DNA from 3 places in the Brevibacillus sp. M2.1A genome. Region 2 is predicted to be linked to each of the others. Evidence: riboswitches for the same ligand, from Rfam matches in the RefSeq annotation. Region 2 holds a riboswitch; each other region holds the start of a gene.
The links. Region 2 has a riboswitch for cyclic di-GMP ahead of HP567_RS24370 (aldehyde dehydrogenase family protein). Riboswitches for the same ligand answer to the same signal wherever they lie in the genome.

Region 1: it holds a riboswitch for cyclic di-GMP, as region 2 does, so the genes downstream of both, HP567_RS01095 (methyl-accepting chemotaxis protein) here and HP567_RS24370 (aldehyde dehydrogenase family protein) in region 2, are expected to answer to the same signal.
Region 3: it holds a riboswitch for cyclic di-GMP, as region 2 does, so the genes downstream of both, ggt (gamma-glutamyltransferase) here and HP567_RS24370 (aldehyde dehydrogenase family protein) in region 2, are expected to answer to the same signal.

The regions. Positions count from the first base shown of each region.
Region 1 covers NZ_JABSUY020000001.1:240,935-244,189, reverse strand. Annotated here, with positions in the region: gene HP567_RS01100 (formate--tetrahydrofolate ligase) at 49-1,677, shown strand; cyclic di-GMP riboswitch class I at 1,813-1,913, shown strand; gene HP567_RS01095 (methyl-accepting chemotaxis protein) at 1,986-3,255, shown strand, end outside.
Region 2 covers NZ_JABSUY020000001.1:5,100,482-5,103,736, forward strand. Annotated here, with positions in the region: gene HP567_RS24365 (methyl-accepting chemotaxis protein) at 1-48, opposite strand, end outside; gene HP567_RS24370 (aldehyde dehydrogenase family protein) at 79-1,536, opposite strand; cyclic di-GMP riboswitch class I at 1,623-1,708, opposite strand; gene HP567_RS24375 (methyl-accepting chemotaxis protein) at 1,884-2,819, opposite strand; gene HP567_RS24380 (hypothetical protein) at 2,844-3,255, opposite strand, start outside.
Region 3 covers NZ_JABSUY020000001.1:152,395-155,649, reverse strand. Annotated here, with positions in the region: gene ggt (gamma-glutamyltransferase) at 1-1,408, opposite strand, end outside; cyclic di-GMP riboswitch class I at 1,591-1,679, opposite strand; gene HP567_RS00690 (SET domain-containing protein) at 1,933-2,550, shown strand; gene HP567_RS00685 (glutamine--tRNA ligase/YqeY domain fusion protein) at 2,630-3,255, shown strand, end outside.

The sequences.
Region 1 (3,255 bases), 4.9 Mb from region 2:
AAGATTGGTAACTGGTGCATTACATTCTGGTGTGGCAGGGAGGCAAAAATGAAGTCTATTGTTGAAATTGCCAAGATTGCAGGTATCGAAGAACAGTATTTGGAGCTATACGGAAAATATAAAGCCAAATTATCAGATGAGCTATGGGAGCAAGTGAAGGATCGCCCTGATGGCAAACTGATTCTTGTTACAGCGATGAACCCTAACCCGGCGGGAGCAGGTAAGACACTCACGACGATTGGTTTGTCACAAGCATTAAATTATCTCGGGAAGAAAACAATGGCAGCGCTTCGCGAGCCGTCCTTGGGTCCTTGCATGGGGATCAAAGGAGGCGCAACCGGAAGCGGCCAAGCACAAATTCTCCCGGCTGACGAAATTAACCTGCATTTTACAGGGGACATTCATGCGATTACAGCTGCACATAACTTGTTGGCAGCGATGATCGACAATCATATTTTCCACGGCAATCCGCGTGGGCTCAATCCAAAGAAAATCGTCTGGAAACGAGCCATGGACATGAACGACCGTGCACTGCGTAACATCGTGGTTGGTCTGGGTGACGGCAACGGGATGACGCGTGAAGATGGCTTCATGATTACAACCGCTTCGGAAATCATGGCGATCTTATGCCTGAGTGAGAATCTGGCGGACTTGCGCGAGCGATTGAACCAGATCATTATTGGCTACGATTTCGATGATCAGCCTGTACGGGCAGAGGAAATCAACGCGGTCGATGCGATGTGTGTTCTCTTGAAGGAAGCCATCAAGCCCAATCTCGTACAGACAATCGAAGGAACTCCGGTCATCATTCACGGAGGACCTTTTGCCAATATCGCGCATGGGTGCAGCAGCGTGATCGGAACCAAGATGGCTTTGAAGCTGGCAGATTACGTCGTAACAGAGGCTGGCTTTGGTGCCGACCTGGGGGCCGAAAAGTTTTTTGACATCAAGTGCAGAAAAGCAGGTCTGACTCCATCGGCTGCTGTCGTGGTCATTACAGTTCGCTCGTTGAAATACAACGGCGGGGTAAAAGTACCTGATCTGGCAGAGGAGAACTTGTCTGCTCTGGAGAAAGGCTTCGAAAACGTCAAGCGCCATCTGGAAAACCTGCAAAAGTTCGGTGTGCCAGCAGTGGTGGCGATCAATCATTTTGCGACAGATACCCAGGCAGAGGTGGATGCAGTCATTGCGCTGTGCCAAGCGGCCGGAGCCGAAGCGGCGCTGTCCAAAGTATGGGCAGAAGGCGGAGCAGGTGGTGTCGAGCTTGCTGAAAAAGTGACTCGTGCAGCAGAGCGGCCTTCATCCTTCCGATTCTTGTATGAAGATAACCTCAGCATAAAAGACAAGATTGAGACAGTCGTAAAAGAAGTATACGGTGGATCAGGGGTTGTCTTTTCGCCGCTGGCATTAAAAACGATCCAAAAGGTAGAAGAAATGGGCATGTCCCATCTGCCTGTGTGCATGGCGAAAACACCTTACTCCTTTACGGACCGCGCTGATCTGTTGGGAGCACCTGTTGACTTCACGATCCAAGTGAGTGAAGTGCGCATATCAGCAGGAGCTGGTTTTATTGTGGCACTGACCGGTAGCTTGGTTACCATGCCAGGCCTCCCGAAAAAGCCGGCTGCTGAATCGTTATATGTAGACGAGGATGGCCAAGTGATCGGATTAAGCTAGTCAAAAAGTTTGACAAAAAGCTGACAACTGTAAAAGGTTGTCAGCTTTTTTTGTATTTTTGAGGTTTATTATCGGAAAGTTATGGGAAAAGAAAGGTGAGATTGAAAAATGTGAACTTAATTGAAAAACAACAAGGAATGACAAAGGCAAACTTGCTGAAAGGCAGGGACGCAAAGCCACGGGTCTAAGGTCGAGAGTCAAGTGACTTTCGCAGCTAGGACAGCCGGGTTGCCATACCGTAGTCATGATGGGCTGTCGGTGGGCAGTCTTTTTTTTGTTGAAAAAAGAGAAGGGAGAAGGGATTCGGTATGAAAAATAGTTTGAAGAATAAGCTAATTATCGTTTTGTGCCTGCTGTTGTTGATAAGTTTGGGTACGGTTTGCGGTGCAAGCTATTGGAGTGCTTCCAATCTTTTGGCAGACAGTCTGGACAAAGAAGCTGAGTTGTCAGCTAACAATCTCTCGATTCGTATCGATGGTTTCTTTAAAGAAAAAATTGAAATTGTAAGAGCAGTGGGAGGGTTGATGTCGGCTGATCAAAATGCCGAGTATGACCTGAAACTCATTCAAGAGGCCCAAAAGAAAAACCCCGAGTTTGAGACGTTCTTCTTTTCGCATGATTTAAGCGGAAAGAATGTGATCAATTTCAAGGGTGAAGTGACTGATATCTCGGATCGTCCGCACATTAAGGAAGCCAGCAAAGGGGAAGGAAAGGTTGTTGTCTCAGAGCCAGTTGTTTCGAAGCGCACAGGGAATAACATCGTGACCCTTGTCGTTCCATTGATGAAGGACAATCGTCAATACGGTTATATCGGTTCTACGATTCCTATCAATGAGATCCAAAAAAAGGTGTCCGAAGAGAAATTTGGTCAATCAGGCTACGCCTTTTTAGTAAGCAAAACAGGAACATTTATTTATCATCCGAACAGCGAGTTCATTCTGAAGGAATCGATTCTCAATATGGGTATTCTTGAACTTCAGACTGGCTTTGAAGACATCAAGCAAGGGAAGCATGGAATTGCCCAATATAATTACGAGAATACAGAGCGATTTGCTTCGTATGCTCCTACCAATTTGAACTGGGGTATATACATCACTGCACCTGTAGCAGAGCTGCATGCCCCTGTCGATCAACTGTCAGTTCGATTGATGGTTATTTCCCTCATCGTATTGGCAATTGGGGTTGTCCTCGTTTATTTCTTGGCTGTACGCATGGTGAAACCAATTGAGCGTCTGAATCACGCCGTAAATGTAGTGGCGCAGGGCAACTTGAAAGAGACCGTAACGGTTGACGGAAAAGACGAGATTGCGGTTCTGTCCCGTGACTTTAACCAGACGGTATCGCACTTGAAAAATTTGATTGAAGACGTATCACTGTCGTCTGATCAAGTACAGCGTTTTAGTCAGGAAGTATCTGAAGGTATTAAGCAGGCGACAGAAAACATCAACCAAATCGGCTTGTCTATCGCACAGATTTCTGAGGGAGCAGAGGCGCAGGCAGCCAGCTCGCAGGAAGTCGCATTGTCGATGACTGACATGGCAGCAGGCATAGTGAAAATCGCGGAGACGTCTGCACATG
Region 2 (3,255 bases):
CCCCTTTTCGGAAGCTTCTGTTTCGTTCCATTCTTCGTATCCGTTCATGACCCTCTTCACCTCTATATTTTGCTGGCATTAGTACGGAAATTGACGCTTCTTGTGCTGAACCGAAATCCATTTCAGCGTAGTAAACTCTTCTAAGCTCCATTGACCATTCAATCGTCCCAACCCGGAGTGCTTTTCACCGCCGAACGCCACGATTGGCTCGTCATTGATCGTTCCATCGTTGATGTGAATCATGCCGGTCTCAATGCGCTTGGCCATCTCGGCACCTCTCTCCAGATCGCGGGTGTGAATTGCCCCGGACAATCCAAATGGTGTCTCGTTTGCCATGCGAATCGCTTCTTCCTCGGAAGCAAACGACATGATGCAAACAGCCGGACCAAACAGCTCTTTGGATGTAATCGACATGTCTGTGGTCACTCCTGTCAAAACAATCGGTTCGACCACGTTTCCTTTTACTTCCCCTTTCAGTGCAGGAACGGCTCCTTCGCGTATCGCCTCATCGATCGTTGCCATCAGATTGGCGACTTGCCGTTGATTGATGAGTGGACCGATTACCGTGTCAGGATCATTCGGGTCGCCTACCTTGAGTCCAGATACTTTTTCCACGTACAGATCGAGGAATTTATCGTATACATCTTGGTGAACCAGAACCCGGTTAGCTGACATGCAAATCTGACCTTGGTGGGTAAAACGGCTGAATACTGCTGCATTGACGGCATACTGGAGATCCGCATCCTCCAAAACGATCAGCGCACTATTGCCGCCCAGCTCCAAAATCGCCTTTTTGAAATGCTTCGCTGCCACCTGCGCGATATGGCTCCCAACTTGGCTAGACCCTGTAAACGAAAGGATGCGCGGAATCGGGTGGGAGACAAAACCATCGCCAATTTCAGCGATGTCCGTCACTACGACGTTAATCAAGCCTTTGGGCAGACCTACTTCTTCAAAAATTTTCGCGATGAGAGTCCCACCCGTGATTGGCGTGTGCTCATGCGGTTTGAGGACGACACCGTTGCCCGCGCCAAGAGCTGGAGCCACAGACTTCATCGACAGATAGAACGGGAAATTGAACGGACTGATGACGCCGACAACTCCTGCGGGAATCCGATACAAGCGGTTTTCTTTTCCGTCAACGGGAGAAGGCAGAATTTTTCCTTCCATCCGCACTGGGAAGGTAGCCGCCTCGCGAATAATATCCTTCACAAGCCCGATCTCAAAAAACGCCTTCAATCGGGTTCCGCCCAATTCACGAATGATGATCTGAATGATTTCTTCTTCATGCTCTTCGATATAGTGAACAGCACGCTCCAACATTCGAGATTTGGTATAAGCATTCACTTCGTCCCACTCTTTTTTCGCGTGGGCTGCCGCCTTGTAAGCCGCGTCGATATCCTCCAGATTTGCCATTTTGAATTCTGCGATGACTTCCCCGTTGTAAGGGTTGATATCTTGCAATGTCTTCACGCCAAGCCCGTCGCGCCACTCCCCATTGATGTACTGCTTGTCCAATGTTTGCAGGATTGACATGCTACAACCTCTCCCTTTTGTAAAGTAAAATAGGCCCCTTTCGCATGAAAGGAGCCGTAAAACTAAAACAGCAAAATACACTGCTCGTTGGCAACCCGGCTGCCATCGTAACGTGTACATTAGGCCCGTGGCTTTGCGTCCCCAATTTTCAATGGGTTTGCCCATTCATAGCGAATGCTGATAATATTTTGTCGAAAAAAGGAAAGATATGGAGAATCATACTTAGATTATAGTACTCTATTCCTAATAGTCAAACGAAAACATGTAAATATTTCGTGAAAGGAAGTAACAAATATCAAAAAGCCCGCATCGCTTGGATACGGACTCCTGGTTCTTCTTCCTTATGCTCACAATAACGATTTGACATTCTTTACGCTCGTCGCGAGCATTTGCTCCGTCGCGTTGGCGTCCCTTATGTGCTTGGTCAAGCCTTCATTCAGCTCGTCCAGCAAACCCTTTGCATCACTTACCTGCTGGGACACATCATCAGCAAATCGCTTTTGATGCGCGATGATTTCCATCACACCCGACACTTCGACGTTCAGTACCTGGAAAGCGTTCACGATCTGATCTGTCTTCTGTGCAGCATCCTTGCTGATAGAAAGTCCATTTTTGATTGCACTGCTGCTTTTTTCACTGTTAGACAATGCTTCTTTTGTTTCTTCCTGAATCTTGCCAATCAATTCTGCAATCGTCTTGGTCGAGTTCGCTGTCATCTCGGCCAGCTTCCGTACCTCATCCGCTACGACGGCGAAGCCTCGGCCTTGTTCACCTGCACGTGCCGCTTCTATCGCTGCATTCAGGGCGAGAAGGTTGGTCTGATTCGCAATGTCGCTGATCACCTTGACGATGCTCGTAATTTCCGAAGAGCTCTCTTCCAAGCGGCTCATGGACTTGGACGTATGGACCGATTCTTTGTCGAGCAGGCTCATGACCTGCACAACGTCCGTCATCGCCTTCTTGCCTTCATCTGCACACGCTACCGATTGTTTACAGATGTCTGTCAGGCGCTCTCCTCGAACCGACAACTGGCTCGCAGATTCATCATCCCGCTCGTTAATGGCCTGGATATTATCTACGACACGCTTCATCCTTGTCACCAGTCGCACCATTTGATCGGATTCGGCGTTTATCGCCTGGTTTGAACTGAGGATCGCACCCATCTGTTCGTAAAGATCGCGAAGCTCATGTTTCCAAGCGTCTTGCTGTCCTGTCATTGTGGTTGTGGCTGTCGTCGCTGCTGTCTCTTTTTCTGCCAGGCCTTTGTCTTTTTTCCAAAACATCCGCTTCCCTCTCCTCTGTACCCATCAATTGTCACCTCGGCGGCTATATACGCGGGACTCGATTATTCCCGGATGTTGTTTCGCCAAGCTCAGCAAGTTTTCCAAGAAATAATAGTGACCCTCCAAGAGCTCCACGTCTTTACGCTCAAAATGCTTCGCCTGCAAATACTGCTGCATTTCCAAAGCATAGCGCTCCAGTTTATCGTGAAAATCGTTGGCACGAAGCATTTGCTCCACTTCTGGATATTCCGTTTTCAGGCGACTTAGCTCGCTGTATACACGCCCACCCTCCAGAATCATCTGGTAGGCCGTACGCTCAAGCGTAGCTGTCGTAGCTGCCTCCTGCTCCTCACGCTCCTCGCGCAAAGCTGCCAAGTACGTGATAAAATGGTAGACAGTTAAAAACAATGGTCCTAAAAATAGAATGATCCCTGCC
Region 3 (3,255 bases), 4.9 Mb from region 2:
GTCCTTCTCCCCCTTGTGTTCCGTAAAGGAGATAAGGCTTGTCCCCTTTGAAGAGCATCGCTGGGTTAATTGTGTGGAAGGTGCGTTTGCCTGGTTCCAAGTGATTGATGTGTTTGGAATCCAAAGAGAAATAACTTCCGCGGTTTTGCAAAAGGACACCCGTATCTTTCGCTACGATGCCGGAACCCCAGTCAAAATAGTGACTCTGAATGATGGACACGGCATTTCCATCTTTGTCGACGATCCCGAACCAGGTTGTATCGCCTTTTGGATCAAGCGGTTCTACGGATTTGGCTGCTTGCTTCATATCAATACGCGCAGCTAAATCTTTCCCATGCTGCTTGGACAACAGCTCATCTACAGGGATATCCGCAAAGGCTGGGTCAGTCAGCCATTTGTCGCGGTCAGCAAAAGCCTGTTTGGTAGCTTCCACAATCGTGTGATAGTAATCGGGTGTTCCTTCACCCATGCTCTTAAGGTCAAAGTTATTCAAAACATTAAGAATGGAGAGTGATGCCATGCCTTGGGAGTTAGGCGGAACGTTGTATGCTTTGTATCCGCGGTAGTCTACCGTAATAGGATCTGCCCAAGTGGAGGTATGCTTCTCAAAATCTTTCAACGTGAGCAATCCGCCGTTGGCTTGCATGTCTGCTACGATTTTTTTAGCAACTTCTCCTTTATAAAAACCGTCAGCGCCTTTTTTCGCAATGATTCGCAAAGTATTGGCAAGGTCCTTTTGTTTGAGAATTTCGCCTGCTGCATAAGGATCGCCGTTGGGCTTCAGGAATGTTTTACGGAATCCATCAAAACGTTGAAGATTCTTCAAGTCATTGTCAGTTGGATCTGTCGCGTATTTTGTCCAATACACTTGGTTGGGGGAGACTGGATATCCGTTTTCGGCGTATCCAATGGCAGGCTCCAGCAGTCTGTTCCATTGAAGCTTGCTGTTGCCCATTTTTTTATGGGCGTAGTTGTACGCCTCCCACCAGCCGGAGACAACTCCAGGGACAGTGTTTGCCGATTCATAACCGCGGGACGGGATTTTTTCGTAGCCTTTGCCTTTGTAATAGTCGATGGTTGCCTTTTCGCCTGCACGACCACTGCCGTTCAGTGCCTTCAGCTCTTTTGTTTTGGCATTGTAGATGAGCCAGAAGTTATCTCCGCCAATGGTTGTGTAATGAGGGTAGACAACAGCTAAGGTGGAAGCGGCTGTAATAGCAGCATCTACTGCGTTTCCACCGTCTTCCAATGTCTTCAGGGCCGCAGCCGTAGCCAGATAGTGAGGAGTCGTCACCATAGCGTTCGGTGACATCGATGTTGGACGGTTAGCAGCTTGTGCCCCAGAGAATGTTGATAGCCCGATGACAGCAGTCAGCGCGACGGTCGAGAGTTTCTTCAAGAATGACATTCCTATGAAACCTCCTTCATGATGAATAGAATAATGATTTCATTAAACCGGCTATCCGCTGTTGCCTCACCTCCTTTAAAAGTTAAAAATACACAAACATACAAAAATAGACAAAAATAGACATTGCGCGCGCAAAAAAAGACCAATGATATAGGATCATTGGTCTCGTCCTACATCAATACTTCGGTAGCTGGCAAGCGTGTCCGCTGTTGCGGAGGTAGCCCCTGTAGCTTTGCGTCGCCGGATTTCCCCGGGTATGCCGTTTCGATATCAATGGGTGAAACATAAAATGACATGACACAAATAGTGATTCGATCGTTGTGGGAAAATGTTCCTAAAAGTCCGTTTGCCAATAATATAGACTATTTACCATTTGTGGTAAATAAGAAAAAATATTTTAATCCAGAAAAATAGTCAGGAATGCTATAGGAAAGGTTGTTTTTCGCATACATTCACACACCTCCTGGGGCAGAACTGCTTATGATGATAAAAAGGCACATTCGCCAAGGAGTGAAACAAAGACCATGATGCATCCCGATACAGAATTGCGCTATATCAACGATGAGATCGGGTACGGTGTGTTTGCGACAAGGTTTATCCCAAAAGGAACGATTGTATGGGCACAGGATGATTTGGATCAGGTATTGGACCCTGCATTTGTGGAAAGACTTGACTCATTACGAAAACAGGACGTACAAAAATATTCGTTTAAGAACCAGTTCGGAAAGTACATTCTTTGCTGGGATAAGGCAAGGTACGTGAACCACAGCTTTCATGCGAATTGTGTGCCGACCATGTATGATATGGAATTGGCAGCACGGGATATTTTACCGGGCGAAGAGCTGACCGATGATTACGGAACGTTAAATTTGGATGAACCTTTTGATTGTTTGCCCGAGTCTGACACGGAACGCTCCCGCGTAATGCCTGATGATTTGCTTCGGTATTACCCGCAGTGGGATCGGATTGCAGCGGAAGCATTCCAACGTTTCAATCATGTTGAACAGCCTTTGCTACATCTCATTTCCCCGAAGCATCTCGAAACGATTCGTGGAATCACGGAGCAGCGCTTAGCCATTGATTCTGTCGTTCACCTGTATTGCAGGTCACAATGGCAAACGAGGCAGCAATGGGAGACGTGAGCGGGTCGGTCAACGACCCGATTTTGTTGAACTCTGGGTAGAGAATCAGTATTATGGAATGTAAAGGTGAAGTGAAAGGTTGATTTCATTGGAAAACAAGGTAGCGGCATCCAATTTTATCCGCAATATCATGATTGATGACTTGCAAGAGGGCAAAGTAAAGGAAATCATTACCCGCTTTCCCCCAGAACCGAACGGGTATCTCCATATTGGACATGCAAAAGCGATCTGCCTCAACTTTGAGTTGGCTCGAGAATTCTCCGGCAAGGCCAACCTGCGTTTTGACGATACGAACCCGGTGAAGGAAGACATCGAATACGTAGAGGCCATCAAAAGGGACGTTCAATGGCTTGGCTTCGAATGGGACGGGTTGTTTTTTGCATCTGATTACTTTGAAGAGATGTACAACCGTGCGGTGCTGTTGATTAAAAAAGGTCTGGCTTACGTAGACGATCTTTCTCCAGAAGATATGCGGAAAATGCGCGGAACATGGACAGAGCCAGGCACAGATAGTCCGTTCCGCAGCCGGTCAGTGGAGGAAAACCTGGATCTGTTTGCACGTATGCGCCAAGGGGAATTCAGGGACGGAGAAAAGGTGCTTCGTGCGAAAATCGACATGGCTTCTCAAAACTTCAACATGCGTGATCCGGTTCTGTATCGGATCTCCCATGCAACGCATCACAACACAGGTGACAAATGGTGCAT